Regions from separate parts of the Dactylosporangium cerinum genome, predicted to be linked through region 1. Evidence: riboswitches for the same ligand, from Rfam matches in the RefSeq annotation. Region 1 holds a riboswitch; each other region holds the start of a gene.
The links. A riboswitch is a leader RNA that binds a small molecule or an ion and turns the genes downstream of it on or off. The one in region 1 is predicted to bind cobalamin.
Positions count from the first base shown of each region.

Region 2: linked by a shared signal. The riboswitch ahead of ACFPIJ_RS10080 (ribonucleoside-diphosphate reductase subunit alpha) and the one ahead of ACFPIJ_RS36685 (cobaltochelatase subunit CobN) in region 1 are both predicted to bind cobalamin.
Region 3: linked by a shared signal. The riboswitch ahead of metE (5-methyltetrahydropteroyltriglutamate--homocysteine S-methyltransferase) and the one ahead of ACFPIJ_RS36685 (cobaltochelatase subunit CobN) in region 1 are both predicted to bind cobalamin.
Region 4: linked by a shared signal. The riboswitch ahead of ACFPIJ_RS63945 (VWA domain-containing protein) and the one ahead of ACFPIJ_RS36685 (cobaltochelatase subunit CobN) in region 1 are both predicted to bind cobalamin.

Region 1 covers NZ_JBHSIU010000051.1:256-5,349, forward strand. The annotation lists gene ACFPIJ_RS36685 (cobaltochelatase subunit CobN) at 1-3,539, opposite strand, end outside; cobalamin riboswitch at 3,579-3,767, opposite strand; gene ACFPIJ_RS36690 (precorrin-3B synthase) at 3,803-4,930, shown strand; gene ACFPIJ_RS36695 (precorrin-8X methylmutase) at 5,016-5,094, shown strand, end outside.
Region 2 covers NZ_JBHSIU010000011.1:256,449-261,542, forward strand. The annotation lists gene ACFPIJ_RS10075 (ribonucleotide-diphosphate reductase subunit beta) at 1-521, opposite strand, end outside; gene ACFPIJ_RS10080 (ribonucleoside-diphosphate reductase subunit alpha) at 539-2,836, opposite strand; cobalamin riboswitch at 2,964-3,174, opposite strand; gene ACFPIJ_RS10085 (DUF4437 domain-containing protein) at 3,242-4,135, opposite strand; gene ACFPIJ_RS10090 (TetR/AcrR family transcriptional regulator) at 4,219-4,776, shown strand; gene ACFPIJ_RS10095 (maleate cis-trans isomerase family protein) at 4,773-5,094, shown strand, end outside.
Region 3 covers NZ_JBHSIU010000046.1:37,719-42,812, reverse strand. The annotation lists gene metE (5-methyltetrahydropteroyltriglutamate--homocysteine S-methyltransferase) at 1-1,466, opposite strand, end outside; cobalamin riboswitch at 1,592-1,802, opposite strand; gene ACFPIJ_RS34010 (nucleotidyltransferase domain-containing protein) at 1,842-2,474, shown strand; gene ACFPIJ_RS34005 (response regulator) at 2,485-3,132, opposite strand; gene ACFPIJ_RS34000 (sensor histidine kinase) at 3,129-4,949, opposite strand.
Region 4 covers NZ_JBHSIU010000131.1:393,537-398,630, forward strand. The annotation lists gene ACFPIJ_RS63925 (copper resistance CopC family protein) at 1-98, shown strand, start outside; gene ACFPIJ_RS63930 (hypothetical protein) at 123-512, opposite strand; gene ACFPIJ_RS63935 (hypothetical protein) at 545-865, opposite strand; gene ACFPIJ_RS63940 (hypothetical protein) at 1,095-1,946, opposite strand; cobalamin riboswitch at 2,017-2,147, shown strand; gene ACFPIJ_RS63945 (VWA domain-containing protein) at 2,180-4,276, shown strand; gene cobO (cob(I)yrinic acid a,c-diamide adenosyltransferase) at 4,279-4,881, shown strand; gene ACFPIJ_RS63955 (cobyrinate a,c-diamide synthase) at 4,875-5,094, shown strand, end outside.

The sequences.
Region 1 (5,094 bases):
TGGCGGAGAGCGTCCAGGGTGGACTGCTCGGGATGTTCCCAGAGGTTGCGGTCGGCGGCTTCCAGGAGGCGTTCGGCGATGCCGTGCAGGGCCCACGGGTTGGACTCGTCGAGGAACTTGCGGTTCTCGGGGTCGAAGACGTAGGCCTCGGCGAGCTTCTCGTACATCCAGTCGGCCACGACGCCGGCGGTGGCGTCGAAGCCGAAGAGGTAGTCGACGGTGGCGGCGAGTTCGAAGGCGCCCTTGTAGCCGTGGCGGCGCATGGCGGCGAGCCAGCGGGGGTTGACCACGCGAGCGCGGAAGACGCGGGCGGTCTCCTCGCTCAGGGTGCGGGTGCGCACGGCGTCGGGGTTGGTGCTGTCGCCGACGTACGCGGCGGGGGCGCGACCCGTCAGCACACGGACCGTGGCGATCATGCCGCCGTGGTACTGGAAGTAGTCGTCGGAGTCGGCGATGTCGTGTTCGCGGGTGTCGGTGTTCTTGACCGCGACGCTGATCCGCTTGTAGGCGCCTTCCATGTCGCCGCGGGCGGGGAGCCCGTCCAGGCCGCGGCCGTAGGCGTAGCCGCCCCAGACGGCGTACACCTCGGCGAGGTCGGCGTCGTCGCGCCAGTTACGGCTGTCGATGAGGGGGAGGATGCCCGCGCCGTAGGCGCCCGGTTTGGAGCCGAAGACGCGCAGCGTGGCGCGGCGCTGGTCGCCGTGCAGGGCAGCGTCGGCATCGACATGGGCGCGCACGTAGTTGTCGTCAGCGGACTCCGGAAGCGAGGCCACCAGCTGCACGGCGTCGTCGAGGAGGGCGACGACGTGCGGGAACGCGTCGCGGAAGAAGCCGCTGATCCGCATCGTGACGTCGATGCGGGGGCGGCCCAGCTCGGTCAGGTCGACGGGGGAGAGGCTGACCACCCGGCGGGACGCGTCGTCCCAGACCGGGCGGACCCCGAGCAGGGCGAGGGCCTCGGCGATGTCGTCGCCCGCGGTGCGCATCGCGCTGGTGCCCCACATCGACAACCCGACGGAACGCGGCCACTCGCCGTGGTCGGCGCGGTATCGGGCGAGCAACGAGTCGGCCATCGCCTGGCCGGTCTCCCAGGCCAGCCGGCTCGGGATCGCCTTGGGGTCCACGGAGTAGAAGTTGCGGCCGGTCGGCAGGACGTTGATGAGACCACGCAGCGGCGAGCCGCTCGGCCCGGCCGGGACGTAGCCGCCGTCCAGGGCGTGCAGCACCATCGTCAGTTCGTCGGTGGTGCGCGCCAGCCGCGGCACGATCTCCCGGGCCGCGAACTCCAGCACCCGTACCACATCCGGAATATCGGAAATATCGGAGATGTCCGAAGTGGGCCAGCCCCGCGACTCCATCTCCGCAACCAGCGCGCGGGCTGAAGACTCCACCGTGTCCACCGAGACGCGGCCGGAAGCGCCCTCGGTCAAACCCAGCGCCTCGCGCAGACCCGGCAGCGCGGCCACCGTGCCACCCCACATCTGGCGGGCCCGCAGCATCGCCAGGACCAGGTCGACCCGCGCCTCACCCGACGGTGCCACCCCCAGCACGTGCAGCCCGTCGCGGATCTGCACGTCCTTGATCTCGCACAGCCAGCCGTCGATGTGCAGGATGAGCTCGTCGAAGCCGTCCTCGCCCGGCCGGTCGGCCAGGCCCAGGTCGTGGTCGAGCCGGGCGGCCTGCAGCAGCGTCCAGATCTGGGCGCGGATCGCCGGCAGCTTCGCCGGGTCGAGGGCCGCGATCGTCGCGTGCTCGTCCAGGAGCTGCTCGAGGCGGGCGATGTCACCGTACGAGTCGGCCCGCGCCATCGGCGGGATCAGGTGGTCGACCAGCGTGGCGTGCGCCCGGCGCTTCGCCTGGGTGCCCTCGCCGGGGTCGTTGACCAGGAACGGGTAGATCAGCGGCAGGTTGCCCAGCGCCGCGTCGGCGCCGCAGGACGCGGACAGTCCGACGGTCTTGCCCGGCAGCCACTCCAGGTTGCCGTGCTTGCCGACGTGGACGACCGCGTGCGCGCCGAACTCGTCGGCCAGCCAGCGGTACGCGGCCAGGTAGTGGTGGCTCGGCGGCAGGTCCGGGTCGTGGTAGATCGCGACCGGGTTCTCCCCGAAGCCCCGCGGCGGCTGCACCATCACCACGATGTTGCCCTCGCGCAGCGCTGCCAGGACGATCTCACCCTCGGGATCACGGGACGTGTCGACGAACAGCGACCCGGGCGCCGGCCCCCAGTGCTGCTCCATCGACGCGCGCAGTTCCGGCGGCAGGGTGGCGAACCAGGCCTTGTAGCGACCAGCGGAGATCCGGATCGGGTTGCCCTGCAGCTGATCCTCGGTGAGCCAGTTGACGTCCTGCCCACCGGCGGCGATGAGCGTGTGCATGAGTGCGTCGCCGTCCTTGGGGAACCCGTCCGCGCCCACATAGCCCCGCTCGTCCAAAGCGGACAGGAGCCGGACCACGCTGGCGGGCGTGTCGAGGCCGACGGCGTTGCCGATTCGCGCGTGTTTGGTGGGGTACGCACTGAGCATGAGCACGATCTTGCGCTCGCTGGGCGGCAGGTGCCGCAACCGTGCGTGCCCGACGGCGATCCCGGCGACCCGGCCGGCCCGCTCAGGATCGGCGACGTAGACGGTGAGTCCGTCGGCGTCGACCTCCTTGAACGAGAACGGCACCGTGATGATCCGCCCGTCGAACTCGGGGATCGCGACCTGCGTGGCGGTGTCGAGCGGCGACAGGCCGTCGTCGTTGGCGTCCCAGGTGTCGCGGGCGCTGGTCAGGCACAGTCCCTGCAGGATCGGCACGTCGAGCGCGGCCAGGGCACCCACGTCCCAGGCCTCGTCCTCGCCACCGGCCTGCGCGTCGGCGGGCCGCGTGCCGCCCGCGGCGAGGACGGTGACGACGAGCGCGTCGGCCTGCCGCAGCGTGTCGAGCAGCTCGGCCGGCGCGGTGCGCAGCGACGACGCGAACACGGGCAGCGCCCGGCCGCCGGCATCCTCGATCGCATCGCACAGCGTCCCCACGAACGCGGTGTTGCCGGCCAGGTGGTGCGCCCGGTAGTAGATGACACCGACGGTGGGGCCTGTTGCGGTTGAGGGACGGTCGAGCAGCCCCCAGGTGGGGGTGGTCGCCGGCGGCGCGAAGCCGTGGCCGGTGAGCAGGACCGTGTCGGACAGGAAGTTGTGCAGCTCACCCAGGTTGGCCGGGCCGCCCTCGGCGAAATACGCGTGGGCCTGCGCGGCGACCCCGGCGGGCACCGTGGAGTGCGACATCAGCTCGGCGTCGGGCAGCTGCTCACCACCGAGCAGGACCACTGGCAGCGGGAGCCGGGAGCTGCCGGAAGGGCGTGACAGCCGGAGCAGCGCGTCGAAGCCCTCCTGCCAGTCCCGGTAGCCGCCCAGGAACCGCACCACGACCAGGTCGGCGCCGTCGGCCAGGCCCGGGAGGTCCTCGACGGCGGTCCGGGACGGGTTGGCCAGCCGGAACGCGGCACCGCTCGCACGCGCGCTGAGCAGGTCGGTGTCAGACGTCGACAACAGCAGGATCACGCCGGGGTCCTCCCTCGGGGTCCGCGCCCCAAGTCGGTCGGGAAAGGTCGGGCGACGGAGAGTCTCCTGGCTCCCGGATCGGCGCTCGCCTCCGGCCTTCCCAGGTGTGCAAAACCCGGTGGCCTTCTGTCGAAGGTCAGCTCCCCGGTCACAGTGGCGGGACCGCGCCGGATTCACACCGGCTTCCTCCACACGTCGCCGTACAGCACCGACAACTCTCCTGGACAGCGCTGTCTTGCGTCAAGCGCAGTAGTATCCGGCCCGTGCAGGCTGCCAGTGGACGCGACGCTCCGGACCGGTGCCCGGGCGCGGTGCAGGTCCACGCCGCGGCCGACGGGGGCCTGGCCCGGGTCCGGCTGCCCGGCGGGCGGCTGACCGTGGACGGCCTGCACACGCTCCGCGCGGCCGCAGCGGCGCTCGGCGATCCCGCCCTGGAGCTGACCTCACGCGGAAACATCCAGGTCAGGGCGCTGCGCCCGGGGGCGGAGACGGAGCTGGCCGCGCGGTTGTCCGCCGCCGGGCTGCTGCCGTCGGACACCCACGAACGGGTGCGCAACATCATCGCCAGCCCGCTCAGCGGCCGCGACGGCCTCGGCGACGTCGATGTGCGGTCGGTGGTGACCGCGTACGACGCCGGCCTGTGCGCCGACCCGGCCCTGGCCGCGCTGCCGGGGCGGTTCCTGGTCACCGTCGACGACGGGCGCGGCGACGTGACCCCGCTCGGCGGCGACGTCGGCCTGCACGGCGACCGGCTGACCCTGGCCGGCACGCCGACCACCGCCCGCGGCCACGCTGACCTGCTGTTGCGGGCCACCGGAGCGTTCCTGGCGGAGCGGGCCGAACAGGGCGGCAACGCGTGGCGCCTCGCCGAGCTGACCGACGGCCCGGCCAGGGTGGCTGCCCGCCTGGACGCGGCCGTCGACCCGCGTCCTGTGAACAACGGCACCGGCCCGGCCGTCGGGTGGACGCCGCAGACAGACGGGCGGGCCGCCCTCACGGTCGTCGTCCCCCTCGGGCTGCTCACCCCGGCGCAGTCGGCGGCGCTCATCGAAGCCGCGCCGGGAGAGATCATCGTCACCCCGTGGCGGACCGTCGTCGTGCCGGACGTACCGATGGCAGAAGCTGAACCCGTCGAAACCCTGCTGACGGCGGCCGGCCTGGTCACCGACCCCGGATCGCCATGGGCGGGGGTGACCGCGTGCGCCGGTCGGCCGGGCTGCGCCAAGGCCCTCGCCGACGTGCGGGCGGACGCGCGCGCGGCGGTCGAGGCGGGCACGGCGCCGACCGGACTGCCGGTGCACTGGGTCGGTTGCGAACGGCGCTGCGGCGCACCGAAGGGAAGGCACGTGGAGATGCTCGCGACCGCGGACGGCTACCAGGTGGTTACGTGACCGGGCCGGAGCGCAGCGGAGGAGCCGGGCACCATGTGCACAGTGTCGAGTCAGGCCGGCGCCGGAGCGAAGCGGAGGTGACGGCGTGACGAACTATGAGTACGTGAAGGACGGCGCGGAGATCTACCGGCGGTCGTTCGCCACGATCCGGGCCGAGGCCGACC
Region 2 (5,094 bases), on a different contig from region 1:
GCGCCGTAGAAGAACAGGCCCTCGATGCACGCCGCGAAGCAGATCAGGTTGAGCAGGAACGCCCGCCGGTCGTCGCGGGTCTTCAGCTCGCGCAGGTCGGCGAGGGAGTCGATCCAGCGGAAGCAGAACTCGGCCTTGCGGGCGATCGACGGGATGTTCTCCACCGCCGCGAACGCCGCGGACCGCTCGGCGTCGTCGGTGATGTAGGTGTCGAGGAGGTTCAGGTAGAACTGGACGTGCACGGCCTCCTCGAACAGCTGCCGCGACAGGTAGAGCCGGCCTTCGGGGCTGTTGACGTGTTGGTACAGGTTGAGCACGAGGTTGTTGGCGACGATCGTGTCGCCGGTGGCGAAGAACGCGACGAGCCGCGACACCAGGTGCCGTTCCGCGGGGGACAGGCGGGCCAGGTCGGCGAGGTCGGTGTGCAGGTCGACCTCCTCGACGGTCCAGGTGTTCTTGATGGCGTCCCTGAACCGGTCGAAGAACTGCGGGTAGCGCATCGGCCGCAGGGTCAGGTCCATGCCGGGGTCGAGGAGGGTCACTGGCACGCCTCGCACGACTCGGGGTTCTCCAGCGAGCAGGCGACCGCGTCGGGGACCGTCAGCACGGGCACGGTGGCCTGCTGGATCCGGGTCGCGGGCCGGGACCGCAGGTAGTACGTCGTCTTCAGGCCAGCCTTCCACGCGTACAGGTACATCGAGGACAGCTTGCCGATGGTCGGCGTGCTCAGGAACAGGTTCAGCGACTGCGACTGGTCGATGTACGGCGCCCGGGCCGCGGCCAGGTCGATCAGCGCCCGCTGTGGCAGCTCCCAGGCGGTGCGGTACAGCTCCCGCACGTCCGCGGGCAGCTCGGCGACGTCCTGCACCGACCCCTCGGCCCGTTTGATCTGCTCCCGGACCGCCGCCGTCCACAGCCCGCGTGCCTTGAGCTCGCCCACCAGGTGCGTGTTGACCTGCAGGAACTCACCCGACATGGTCTCACGTTTGAACAGGTTGGACACCTGCGGCTCGATGCACTCGTAGCAGCCGGCGATCGACGCGATCGTGGCCGTCGGCGCGATGGCGATGAGCAGCGAGTTGCGCAGCCCGGTCGCCGCGACCCGGGCCCGCAGCGCGGCCCAGCGCGGGCCCTCGGCCGGGGCGCCCCACAGGTCGGGGTGCAGCTCGCCGCGGGCCGCGCGGGTCTCGGCGAACGCCGGGTGCGGCCCGAACCGCTCCGCGAGCCCCGCCGACGTTTCCAGGGCGGTCAGGAAGATCTCCTCCTGGACGCGGGTCGACAGCTCCCGCGCGCCGGGCGAGTCGAACGGCAGCCGCAGCGTGAAGCAGGCGTCCTGCAGGCCCATCAGCCCGAGGCCGACCGGCCGCCACCGCGGGTTCGACGCCGCGGCCTGCGGCGACGGGTAGTAGTTGACGTCGATGACCCGGTCGAGGAAGCGCACCGCGGTGCGGACGGTCTCGCGCAGTTTCTCCCAGTCGACGCCGCCGGCGGTGACGTGCGCGCCGAGGTTGATCGAGCCGAGGTTGCACACCGCGGTCTCGTCGTCGCTGTTGACCTCGACGATCTCGGTGCACAGGTTCGACAGGTGGATGGTGTTGCCGGGCTCGCCGGTCTGGTTCGACAGCGCGTTGGCGCGGTCCTTGAACGTCATCCACCCGTTGCCGGTCTGCGCCAGGGTGCGCATCATCCGGCTGTACAGGTCGCGGGCCTTGACCGTCTTCACGGCGTGCTTCTCGGCGGCGCGGTACGCCTCGTCGAACTCGGCCCCGAACAGGTCAGGCAACGAAGGTGCGTCGGACGGGTCGACCAGCGACCAGTCGGCGTCGGCCTCCACCCGGCGCATGAACTCGTCCGGGATCCAGTTCGCGAGGTTGAGGTTGTGGGTGCGGCGGGCGTCCTCGCCGGTGTTGTCCCGCAGCTCGAGGAACTCCTCCACGTCCGGGTGCCACGGCTCCAGGTAGACGCACGCGGCGCCCTTGCGCCTGCCGCCCTGGTTGACCGCGGCGACGCCGGCGTCGAGGGTCTTGAGGAACGGCACGATGCCGTTGGACCGGCCGTTGGTGCCGCGGATCAGCGCGCCCCGGCCGCGGACCCGCGACCAGGAGATGCCGATCCCGCCGGAGAACTTCGACAGCTTCGCGACCTGGTGGTACCGCTCGTAGATCGAGTCGAGCTCGTCGCGGGGCGAGTCGACGAGGAAGCACGAGGACATCTGCGTGTGCGCGGTGCCGGAGTTGAACAGCGTCGGCGAGCTGGGCAGGTAGGCGAGGCTCGACATGAGCCGGTAGAACCCGATCGCCTCGCCCGCGGTCTGCGACAGCCCGCACGCGACCCGCAGCAGCCAGTACTGCGGCGTCTCCAGGACGAGCCGGCTGTGGGGGTGGCGCAGCAGGTACCGGTCGGCGACGGTGCGCAGCCCGAAGTACTCGAACCGCAGGTCACCGCCCGGGTCGACGGCGTCGTCGAGCTCCGTGGCGTGGCGGGCCACGAACCCGGCCGTGTCCTCGCTGATCAGCCCCTGCTGATGCGCGTGCCGGATCGCCTGGCTGAAGCTCGCCACGCCCTGGCCGCGGACCTCCTTGTCGACGTACGCCGCCAGGAGCCGCGCCGCGAGCCGCGAGTACTGCGGCTCCTCGCCGATCAGCTCGGCCGCGGTCTGGATCGACAGCTTGTCCAGCTCGGCGGTCGTGGCCCCGTCGTACAGGCCGCTGATCGTCTTCGTGGCGACCCGCAGCGGATCGACGTCGGCCAGGTCGCCGGCCCACCGCTCGACCGCCGTGACGATCCTGTTGACGTCGACCGGCTCCAGGTCGCCGTCGCGCTTACGCACCCGCATGATGTTCCCCTCGTCCCGGGCACCGAAGGCCGGAGCGACGCAGGGGGAAGCCGCCATGGAAAGGCGCACGACCGCGCCCGGCGATGGCGTCAGCCGACCCGCGCGGCATCCGACCGCCGCACACCGGTCGGCGTGCGGCGCGCTGGCAGGTCTTCGGACTCGCGGGCGTGACCTTCCGGTCGCCTACTGGCCGTCGCTTCCCAGACCTCGCGGTCCAGTGCTCGATGACGGCGGTCGTTCCCACTCACCGCTGCGGGGCAGTCCCGGATTCACACCGGGTTCCCTGTTGCCACGACCGACCCCGGAGGACCGGCCGAACCAGCTGCGTGCACCACCATATATGGGAGGGGTACAGAATGCACAACACCAGATCCTGTGCCGGCGTGTCGTCACCGGCGGTGGCGGTCACTGGTACGTCGGGTCGCTCCAGCGGCCGATGCTGCGGGAGCGGACCGGCTCGATGAAGCGGGGCGCGGCGCTGTGCGGGTGGCCGGGGCCCCAGTTGGTGGCGTCGCCGTGCATCTGGACGCGGGCGTTGTCGGTGTACCAGTCGACGAGGTCGGCGTCGGAGCGCACGATCCAGGTGCAGCCGGTCTCCGCGTCGGCGGTGAAGTCGCCGTGGCGGATCAGCGGTGGCCGCCAGAAGTACGTGCCGGGCCACATCCGGCCGAAGTTGTAGTCGAAGCCGCCGTCGAGGCAGTACGCCTCCTCGGAGCACGGGTGGTGGGCGAGGGGTACTTCGCGCCAGCCGGGCTTGGCCTTGATCAGGCGGGTGTAGAAGCCGGTCTTCTCGTCGCGGTGCAGCAGCTTGATGTAGAGCCCGGGCACGGGTGTGCCGCCGAGGTCGAAGCGCATCGGGCTGCCGTCCTTCACGTCGATCCACGGCATCTCCGCGGTGTCCAGGACGACGAGGTGCTGGTCGGGCCGCACGGTGTCGCGGCCGGTGCCGGCGAGGTCGAAGTGCCAGTCGCCGTGCTCGCGGAACAGCAGGACCTCGGTGCCGGCCGTGGCGGTGACCGGCGGTGTCCAGACGCCCGCGGGCGCGGTCCAGTAGCCCTGCGGGCCGAGCGTGGTGCCGCCGATGACGACCTGCCCCGACAGGACGTACCACTCGGTGTCGGCGTGGTGCACGCCGGCGGGCCGGGACCAGTCGCCGGTGAAGCGGACCTTCAGCGAGGCGGAGCCGTCCTCCTCGTCGTAGCTGAGGTTGCGCTGCTCGGCGGGGCCGGTCGCGTGCTGGAACTCGGCGACGTGCCAGATGAGGTCGCGCTCATCGATGATCTCCACGTGCGGGCGCATGCGGCCTCCAGACTCGGCATTGAATTTCCGGTGCGGAATGTATCGCTTACTAGTTTCGAGTACAAGGTGTACCGTCAAACCTCGTGACCCGACCAGGCCGCCCCGCCGGCCCCACCACCGACACCGAGGCCGTGGTGCTCACCGCGGCCCTGGAGCTGCTGCTCGCCGAGGGGGCCGCGGCGCTGACCGCGCAACGCCTGCACCAGGTCACCGGCGTGTCCCGCTCGACCGTCTACCGGCACTGGCCGACCCCGGCCGCCGTCCTCGCGGCCCTGATCGACGTCGCGCCGCTGCCGCCCGGCGAGGCGTCCGGCGACCTCGCCCGCGACCTGCACGCCGCCGTCGACCAGCTCTGCGACCGGCTCCGCGACCGGCCGGTCGGCGCGTTCCTGCAGGCGCTGATCGTGGCCGCCGCGACCGACCCGGCCGCCGCCCAACTGCGCCACCGCTACGTCGGCGACCTGCTCGCGCCGTTCCACACGGTGCTGCGCGCCGCCGGGGTGGCCGCGACCGACCGGGACGACGCGGTCGCCGCGATCGTCTCCCCGCTGCTGCTGGACGCGCTGCTGCTGGACCGGCCCGCCGCCCGCACCAGGGCACACCGCATCATCGACAGCACCGCCCGGAGGCTGACCCCGTGACCAACACCGTCGGACCGCGCGCCGTCGTCGGCGTCGTCGTGCCCAGCACCAACACCGTCGTCGAGCACGACTACTGGACCGCCCGGGTGCCGGGCGTGGCCTACCGCGCCGGCTCCATGTACATCCCGGACCCGGCGATGCGCGACGACGCCGGCTTCGAGGCCCTGCTCGGCCAGATCCGCGCCTCGATCGACACGGCGGTCCGGGACGTGCTCACCGCCGAACCCGACCGCATGGTGATGGGCATGTCCGCGGAGACGTTCTGGGGCGGCGTCGAGGGCAACGCCGCGTTCGAACGCCGCCTGCACGAGCGCACCG
Region 3 (5,094 bases), on a different contig from region 1:
ACCATGTCGTTGCGTTCCGGTTCGCCGTGCACGAGCACGTCCAGGCCGAGCCGCTCCTGCAGCGCGACGACCTCGGCGATCTCGGTGCGCATCTGCTCGGCGTAGCCGTCGGCATCGAGGGTGCCGGCGCGCAGTTCGGCGCGGGCCTTGCGCAGCTGGTCGGTCTGCGGAAACGACCCGATCGTCGTGGTCGGCAGCGGCGGCAGGCCGAGCCGGGCCTGCTGTGCCTGCGCCCGCTGCGGGTACGCGCCGCGCCGGCGCACCGGCAGCTCGGCCAGCCGGGACCGGACGCGCTCGTCGCGCCACGCGGCCGGCGCCGCGCCCGGCGGCTCGGGCAGGACCGCGACGCCGTCGCGCAGCGCCCGGCCGAGCTGGGCCACCTCGCCCGCCTTCTGCCGGGCGAACGCCAGCCGCGCCCGCAGGTCCGGGTCGAGGTCCGGCTCGGCGTCCAGGTCGACCGGCACGTGCAGCAGCGAGCACGACGTCGACACCACGACGTCGTCGGCGACGCCGGTGAGCACGGCGGCCCGGGCCGCGGCGGCGCGCAGGTCGGTCCGCCAGACGTTGTGACCGTCGACGAGACCGGCGACGATCGTGCGGCCCGGGATCGGGCCGCAGCCGGCCAGCCGGTGCACGTCGCCAGGCCCGGCGACCAGGTCGAGGCCGACCGCCTCGACGGGCGTGGCGAGCAGGGCGGGCAGCGCGTCGCCGAGCTCCCCGAAGTACGACGCGACGAACAGCCGGGGCCGTTGCCGCACCGCGCCCAGCCGGGTGTACGCGCTGCGCAACGCGTCGATCTCGGCGCCGGTCCGGTCCGTGGTGAACGCCGGTTCGTCCAGCTGTACCCACGCGACACCGGCGTCGGCGAGCTCGGCCAGCAGTTCCGCGTAGACGGTGACGAGGTCGTCGAGGCGGTCGAACGGGCGGAACCCCTCCGGTGCGCCGGCCGCCGCCTTGGCCAGCAGCAGGAACGTGGCCGGCCCGACCAGCACCGGCCGGGTGGTCATGCCCAGCGCGCGGCTCTCGGCGAACTCGGCGACGGCCTTGCCGGGCCGGGCGACGAACACAGTGTCCGGGCCGATCTCGGGGACCAGGTAGTGGTAGTTGGTGCCGAACCACTTCGTCAGTTCCAGCGCCGGTTCGCCGGCGGTGCCGCGGGCCATCGCGAAGTACGTGTCGAGCTCGTCGAGCCCGAGGCGCCGGAACCGGTCCGGCACCGCGTCGACGGCGACCGCGGCGTCGAGCATGTGGTCGTAGTACGAGAACGTGTTCGACGGGATCGCGTCCACGCCGATGTGCCGCAGGTCCCGCCACACACCGGCGCGCAGCTCGGCGCCGACCCGGTGCAGGGCGGTCGCGTCGATCCGGCCGGCCCAGTAGGACTCCAGAGCCCGTTTGAGCTCCCGGTCCGGGCCGATGCGGGGATAGCCGAGCACAGTGCTCAGGCCGAATGGCGTTGTCGTCACGCCGGTGTTCCCTTCCCTCGAGGTGGTCGACGACCACCCGGGAGGGGCACGTGGGCAGACCGGGGCGTCGAACGTCACCGGGTCGCCCGTGGCCAGCCCGCGCAGCCGTCGGCGGCGTGCGCGGGGTCGCGCACGCGGTGCGGGCAGGTCTTCGGACTCGCGGGCGCGACCGTCTCCGGTCTCCTACTGGCCGTCGCTTCCCAGGTCCGCACGGACCCAGTGCTCATGACGGCGGTCGTTCCCACTCACCGCTGCGGGGCAGCCCCGGATTCACACCGGGTTCCCTCTTACGACGCCCCTCGGGTGGAGGGGCGAACCAGCACTGCCCGCCATCCTACGTCGCACGCCGGGGCGGCGCCTTGCGAGAATGGTGTCGTGGACCACGTACCCGGCGTCGAGCTTTCCGCAGCCGAACTCGAGGCCCTCCCCGCCAGGTGGGCGTCGTGCTGGACACCGTACGAGGTCGCACGGCGCCTGGCCGGGATCGGCAGCACCTGGTGCGTGGCCGCCGGCTGGGCGCTGGATCTGTTCCGTGGCAAGCAGACCCGACCACACGGGGACATCGAGATCGCCGTCCCCGCCGCTGACTTCGCCGAGGTCCGCGCCCGGTTCCCCGGCTACGCCTTCGACGCGGTCGGCAGCGGCCGGATCTGCGCGGACCCCACCCCGGACGTGCTGGCCGCCACCCACCAGACCTGGCTCCGGGAACCGGCCACCGGCAACTACCTGCTCGACGTCTTCCGCGAGCCCCACGACGGCGACACCTGGATCTGCCGACGCGATCCCGCGGTCCGGCTGCCCTACCGCGAGATCATCCGGCACACCCCGGACGGCGTCCCGTATCTGGCGCCCGAACTGGTCCTGCTGTTCAAGGCCAAGCAACCGCGCCCCAAGGACCAGGCCGACTTCGACGGCACCCTGCCGCACCTGAGCCCGGACCAGCGCTCGACCCTCGCGGCGCTCCTCGCCCGCGTGCACTCGGGCCACCCCTGGATCGCCGAACTGTAGCCGCCCGTGGTCAAACGGAGGCGCCGCCGAGGCCGGCCTCGCGGGCCTTGACGATGGCCTGGGAACGGTCGGAGACCTGGAGCTTCGTGAAGATGTTGGACACGTGGTTGCGGACGGTCTTGAGGCTGATCATCAGGTCGTGGGCGATGGTCGCGTTGCCCTTGCCGGCGGCGACCAGGTCGAGGACCTCACGTTCCCGTTCGGTGAGGGACGGGAACGCCGCCGCGGTCGAGCCGGCACCCCCGGCGAAGTGGGCGATGATCCGCTGCGCGATCTGCGGGCCGAAGATCGCCTCGCCGGCGGCCGCGGCCCGGATCGCCCGGATGATCTCGTCCTGTTCGGCGCCCTTGAGCAGGTAGCCGCGGGCGCCGGCGCGCATCGCGGCGAAGACGGAATCGTCGTCCTCGAACATGGTGAGCACGACGACGGCGGCCGTCGAGCCCGCGCGGGCCAGCCTGCGGGTCGCCTCGATGCCGTCGAGGCGGGGCATGCGAAGGTCCATCAGGATCACGTCCGGGACGAGTGAGCCGGCCAGCTCGACCGCACGCTCCCCGGTCTCGGCCTCACCGACGAGATCGATGTCGGCGGCGTCGGCCAGCATGAGCTGCAATCCGCGGCGGTACGCCGGATGATCGTCCGCGATCAGGAGTCTGGTCACGTGGTCACCGGTTCGTCCGAGGTCAGCGGCAGGACGGCACGGACGACGAGGCCGCCCTCCGGCCGGCTCGTGATCGTGCAGCTGCCGCCGAGTTCCGCGGCCCGTTCGCGCATCGAGGTCCACCCCATCCCCCGGACCGTGTGCTGGTCCGCGCCGTGACCGTTGTCGGAGACGGTCAGCTCGAACGCGCCGTCGACCAGAACCCCGACCCGGCACCGGGTCGCACCGGAATGGCGGGCCACATTCGTCATCGCCTCCGACGCGATCCGGAACGCGGCGACCTCGACCGCCGCCGGCAGCGGCAGGAACCCGTCGGGGCCGGTGACCTCGAACGTGACGTCGCCGGACAGGGACGAGGCGCGCTGCCGGAGCGCGCCGAGCAGACCGACCTCGTCGATCGCCGGCGGGCGCAGGTCGTCGACGAGGCGGCGGACCTCGGCGATCGCGTCCTTGACCTCGTCGCGGGTCTCGGCGATCAGCGCGTTGCGTTCAGCGGCGTCGGTCCGCGACTGCGCGGCGTTGAGCTTCAACACGACGGCGGCGAGGGACGGGCCGACGCTGTCGTGCAGGTCGCGCCGCAGCCGGCGGCGCTCTTCCTCGCGACCGGCGACGATGCGGGTGCGCGACTCCCGCAGCTGGTCGTTGAGCTGCTCGGAGCGCACCAGGATCGCGGCATACCGGGCGAGGTCCCGCACCAGATCGAAATCGGACGCCACGAACGCACGGTCGGGTGGGATCTGGATCGCGAGGTAGCCGACATGCTCGCCGCGGTGGACCATCCTGGTCCGCAGCGCCGCTTCGGAGACCCCGGGGGCCGTCTCCACCCAGACCCGCTCGACCCGCAGCGCGACGGTCACGGCATCGGTGACGGCCGCGACCAGACCGTCCGGGTCAGCGGCCTCGACGCGGTCGGCGAGGAGCCGGATCGCCGCGCCCGGGTCGGCGCGCAAGCCATACACCCACTGCTCGATCCGCCGCCGCAGGAACGAGTACGCGGGGTGCACCGCGATCGCGACCACGCCGACGGCCAGCAGCCCACCCAACCGGTCCGTGGCGAGCAGCAGAGTCGCGTACACCACGAAAACGCCGATGACGAGCAGCAGATAGGTGAGGGTGCGGGACAGCACGATCCGGATGTCGAACAGGCGGTGACGCAGGATCGCGATGCCAGCGGTCGCCGGGAGCCCGACGGCCACCAGCGCGAGCGCGACGGTGAACAGCGGCCCGTCGTCGAGCAGGAAATGGTTCACCCAGCCGGCGAGCAGCGTGACCGGGACCGTGAGCGCACCCCAGACCAGCCACAGCAACTGGAGCCGCTCGTCGCCGCGGGCCCGGCGCAGCCGCCACCACACGGCCCCGAACCCGCCGAAGAACAGCAGCGCCACCAGCACCAGGCCGGTGAGTCCCAGCAGCCCCGACCACGGCTCCGGCAGCCACGGCACGGGCAGCGCCGCGCCGTCGTGCGTCTCCGCGAAACCCTCCCGGTCACCGGCCGCTCCCACGACGAACACGGCCACGCCCACCAGGCCGGCCCGCAGCCACCAGCGCCAGAAGCGGTTTGCGGTGCGCCCGTCCGGCAGCAGGTACGCAATCACCACCAGCCACAGGAACAGCAGCACCCAGGTGCCCATGCCGAACTGGTCGGCAACGCGGCCGGCCCGGGACGTGCGTGGCTCGTCGAAGGTCAGGACCGCGAAGAACGAGATGCCGTGCGCGACCAACAGCCAGCCGACCGGGTGCCGTGGCCGCCAGCGCAGGACGAGGCCGCCGACCAGGATCGGGACGGCGGCGCCGAGAACGACCAACGTGAGTTGCACACCGCCATTGTGGTTGGGTGCGCCGGTGGTGTCAGCACGCCCGGGAACTGTTCCCGACCTGTCCGGGACATCGGGCCCGTGTTCCTGGGCCGGTCGGCGCGGGACGGTCAGCGCACCGGTGAGGGTCACCGGGACCGCAGACGGA
Region 4 (5,094 bases), on a different contig from region 1:
GGCTGCTCATCGCCGGCGTCGCGGTGATGGTCTGGCTCGCGGCCCGCCGGGCGCCGATCCAGCCGGAGAAGAAACGCCGCAAGGCCGCCCTCCGGTAGGAGGACGGCCGGCGCGGCCGGGTGTCACTTCGTGGCGGTCCCGCAGGTCTGCTGGATCTGCTGGGTGAGCCGGTTGGCGAACCCGTGGTCACTGATGATCCGCTGCTGGTACTGCTCGACCTGCGCGTCGGTCAGCCCGGTGTAGATGGGCTTGCTCGCGTACGCGTCGGCCATCGCGCCCGGGTCGGTGTAGACCCGCGACTGCACCGCGCACAGGTGCGCCGCCGTGGTGTCCACGTAGATCGTCTCCAACCGTTCGGGTGTCAACGACGCGCTGGCGGAGGGGCCGGCCCCGGTTACCACGGACGGGGCGGAGATCTTCGCCGGGGTGTTCGCCGACTCGTCGCCGCAGCCGGTCAGTCCGGCCGTGGCAGCGAGTGCGGCGAGCGCGAGCAGCGCTCTGGAGCGGATCATGACGATGCCTTCCTGCAGCGACGGGCCGGCTTCTAGACGACGACGAGCGTGAGTGGATTGGTGTCGGTGGTGGTGCCGTAGGTCTGCTTGACGGTGAGCGTGTAGGTGCCGGCGGCGACGTTCGTGGCGTCGAACTTCACCGACGCGTAGTCGTCGGCCCCGACGGGCAGCCCGGCGGCGTCGTTGAGCTGCGTGTACGCCCGGTCGGCGGGGTAGCTCACGCCCAGACCGGCAGGGCCGCCGGAGACGGTGATCTTCAGGTCGTCGACGCCGGCCTTGCGCGCCTGGAACACCAGCTGGCTCCAGACCGGGGTCTTCTTCGGCACGGTCACCGTGGAGGTCTTCTGCGTCACGCCGTCGCCGCTGACCAGGATGATCGGCAGGGTCGCGTCGAGGTGGCGGTGCGCGCGGTGCCAGCCCGAAGGCGGGGGTTGCGGCGCTGGCCGGGGACGCGGCGGGCAGGACGGCGGCCGCACCGGCGGCGCAGGCGATGGCGACTGAGGCTGAACGGCGCATCGGAGAGGTCCTTCTCTGTCGGGCTGCTGATGTCTGCCAGATCGGCCGATCCCGCGTGGGCTTGAGCTAGCCGCCGAGCGCCATCCAGGTGTCGTACTGGTGCACCGCGATTCCCTCGAACGCCGCATAGCGCTGGGCGGCGCTGTCGACCGCGCTCAGGGTCGCCCGCATGGCGCTGCCGCTGCCGCCGTGGAACGTGCAGTACGCGCAGTCACCGAGCGCCTGCGTCTCCGCGCCGAGCCGGGCCGGCTTGGCCGCCTTCCCCGCCCGTTGCAGCAGGTCGTCGGCGACGCCGATCATGGAGTTGCCGCCGGTGGCGGTGTTGCGGTAGCTCATCACCGTGACGCCGTCGACCCGCGCCAGCACGGCGTCGGCCAGGTTCTCCCCGCCGACCTGCACCGTCGGCAGCCAGAACGGCACGTCGAGTTCGACGGGCGGCCCGACTCGCGCCAGCTCGTCCAGCAGCGCCAGCAGCATCGGTACCAACGCCGCCTGTTGCTCGTCCCAGGACGGCAGCAGATAGGGCTCGACGTCGACGTGCAGGCCCCGGAACAGCCCGGTCGCGGTGGCGGCGCGGGCCCAGGCCAGGGCGGTGCTGTGATCCGTGGTCCAGGCCGGTTCGCCGCCGAGCGCGTCCAGGACGATCCCGGCGTCGTCACACAGCGCGCGCAGCCGGGTCAGCTCCGTGACGCCGGCCCGCGGATCGTAGTACGCGAAGATCGTCGTGACCGAGTTGGCGACCGCCCAGTCGACGACCGACTCCGGGGCCGCCCGCTGCCACAGCCACATGGCCCGGGTGCCGGGCGGCGCCACCGACGTCTCCGGCGCGAGCGGCGGCAGGCGCGGATGCACGGCCGCGACCAGCAGCCCCAGGGTCAGCACGACGCACAGGACGGCGTGCGCCACGCTCCGGATCACGTCAACTGTTCGGCGGCGCGGACCCGGCCCGAAGGATTTGGGTCACGTTGACGTCACTGGGAGCCGTGGGACACGATGAACCCCGAGCGGTCATAGGGAGGAACCCAGTGCGAGTCTGGGACGGTCCCGCCACTGTGACCGGGCGCCACCAGCCGGGTGCATCCGGGAGTCAGAGACTCCAGCCGCTCGCTTGACGACCCAGCGGGCGCGGACCCGCCGAAGGGAATGTGCCCGTGACGTCGCCGTACCCGTTCTCGGCCGTGGTCGGCCTGCCCGACCTGCGCCTCGCCCTGCTGCTGACCGCCGTGTCACCGGCGATCGGCGGGGTCCTCGTCCGGGGCGAGAAGGGCACCGCCAAGTCGACCGTCGTGCGGGGCCTCGCCACGCTGCTGCCCGAGGTCGACGTCGTGGCCGGCTGCCGCTTCGCCTGCGATCCCGCCGCGCCGGACCCCTCGTGCCCGGACGGCCCGCACGCTCCTGATTTTGGTTTGGTCCGGCGCCGGTCCGCCCTGGTCGAGCTGCCCGTCGGGGCGACCGAGGACCGGGTCGTCGGCACCCTCGACCTGCAGCGGGCCCTCGGCGACGGGGTCAAGGCCTACGAGCCCGGCCTGCTCGCCGCCGCGCACCGCGGCGTGCTCTACGTCGACGAGGTCAACCTCCTGCCCGACCACCTGGTCGACCTGCTCCTCGACGCGGCCGCGATGGGCCGCGCCCACGTCGAGCGTGACGGGGTCTCCGTCAAGCACGCCGCCCGCTTCCTGCTCGTCGGCACCATGAACCCGGAGGAGGGCGAGCCGCGCCCGCAGCTCGTCGACCGGTTCGGGCTGGTCGTCGGGGTCGCGTCGCCGTCGACACCGGCGCCGCGAGCCGAGGTGGTGCGGCGGCGCCTGGCCTACGAGAACGACCCCGAGGCGTTCGCGGCCCGGTTCGCCGAGGAGGACACCGCGCTCGCGGCCCGGATCGCCGCGGCCCGGCGGGCGCTGCCCGGGGTGTCGCTGCCGGACCGGCAGCTGGACCGCATCGCGCGGATCTGCCTGGCCTACCGGGTCGACGGGCTGCGCGCCGACATCGTCGTGGCCCGCACCGCGGTCGCGCTCGCCGCCTGGCACGGCCGGACCGTGGTGACGAAGGACGACCTGCGCGACGCGGCCCGCCTCGCGCTGCCGCACCGGCGCCGCCGCGATCCCCTCGACCCGCCGGGCGCGGACCAGGAGCGACTGGAGGAGATCCTCGACCAGGAGCTCAACGGCCCCGACGACGACGGTGGTCCTGACGAGGGGGGCCCTGACGATGGCCCGGATGGAGGCGATCCGCCGCCTTCCGATCCTTCCCCCGGTTCCGATCCCGCTGCACCGGATATTTCCGACAAGTCGCATGATGCGAACGGCGGTGGCGGGGCGCCCCCACCTGTCTCGCCCGGTTCCAGCACGCCCCCGCCCGATCCCAGCGCGGACAAGTCCGAAATTTCGGATCTGAGCGATGTGGCGCCGGGCAACGACGGCGACGCGGGCCCCGCCACGCAGCCGGCCGGGGAGCTGGCGTTCGCGCAGGCGCCGTACCAGACCCGGCTCCTGACGATCGGTGGCCGGGCCAACCGGCAGCAGGGCGCCCACGCCGGCCGGCGCTCACCCGCGCACGGGCGGCACGGGCGCGTGGTGCGGTCCCGGCAGCCCAGCGGCGGCAAGCTCGTCAGCCTGCACCTGCCCGACAGCGTGCGCGCCGCGGCGCTGCGCGGCTCCCGCAGCGTGCACGCCCAGGACCTCCGCGAGGCGGTCAAGGTGGGCCGGGAGGCCAACCTGGTGCTGTTCGTCGTCGACGCGTCCGGGTCGATGGCCGCCCGGCAGCGCATGACGGTCGTCAAGACGGCCGTGCTGTCGTTGCTGCGCGACGCGTACCAGCGCCGGGACAAGGTCGGCATGATCACCTTCCGGGGTGCGGAGGCGACCAGCGTCCTGGAGCCGACCGCCAGCCACGAGGTCGGCGTCCTGCGCCTGGCCGAGCTGCGCACCGGGGGCCGCACGCCCCTCGCCGCCGGGCTGCGGCAGGCCGCCCGCACCCTGCACGGCGAGCGGCGCCGCGACGCCCGCCGCCGTCCGCTGCTCGTCGTCGTCACCGACGGCCGGGCCACCAGCGGCCCCGACCCGCTGACGGTCGTGCCCGCTCTGGCCGGGGTGCCCGCCGTCGTCGTGGACTGCGAGTCCGGACCCGTGCGGCTCGGCCTTGCCCAGCGCCTCGCCCGCGCCCTGTCCGCCGACTGCGTCCCGCTGTCGGCCCTGTCCGCCGGGTCAGCCGGGAAAGCCGGGTCCGCCGTGTCCGTTGTGGGGAGCTGAACATGCCGCAGGGCAAGGTCGAGAGCGTGCCCGACGACGGGCTCACCACCCGCCAGCGCCGCCGGCAGCACGTCCTGGCCGTCCACACCGGACAGGGCAAGGGCAAGTCGACGGCCGCGTTCGGGATGGCGCTGCGCGCGTGGAGCGCCGGCTGGCCGATCGCCGTGTACCAGTTCGTGAAGAGCCCGAAGTGGAAGGTCGGCGAGGAGACCGCGCTCAAGGCGCTCGGGGAGACCGGCAAGGGCGGTCCCGTCGTGTGGCAGAAGATGGGCGAGGGCTGGTCCTGGATCCAGCGCCCCGGCAGCGAGCGCGACCACGCCGCCGAGGCCGCCGAGGGCTGGGCGCAGATCAAGCGCGACCTGGCCGCCGAGGCGCACCGGTTCTACGTGCTCGACGAGTTCACGTACCCGATGAAATGGGGCTGGGTCGACGTCGCCGACGTCGTCGCCACGCTGCGGGACCGACCCGGCAACCAGCACGTCGTCATCACCGGCCGGGACGCGCACCCCGACCTGATCGAGCTCGCGGACCTCGTCACCGACATGACGAAGGTCAAGCACCCGATGGACGCGGGCCGCAAGGGGCAGCAGGGCATCGAGTGGTAGCCAGGATCGTCATCGCGGCACCCGCCTCCGGCCACGGCAAGACGACCGTGGCGACCGGGCTGCTCGCGGCGTTCGCGGCGCGCGGCATGCGCGTGGCGCCGTTCAAGGTCGGGCCCGACTACATCGATCCCGGCTATCACGCCCTCGCCGCCGGCCGGCCCGGCCGCAACCTCGACCCCGTCCTCGTCGGCGAGGACCGCATCGGGCCGCTGT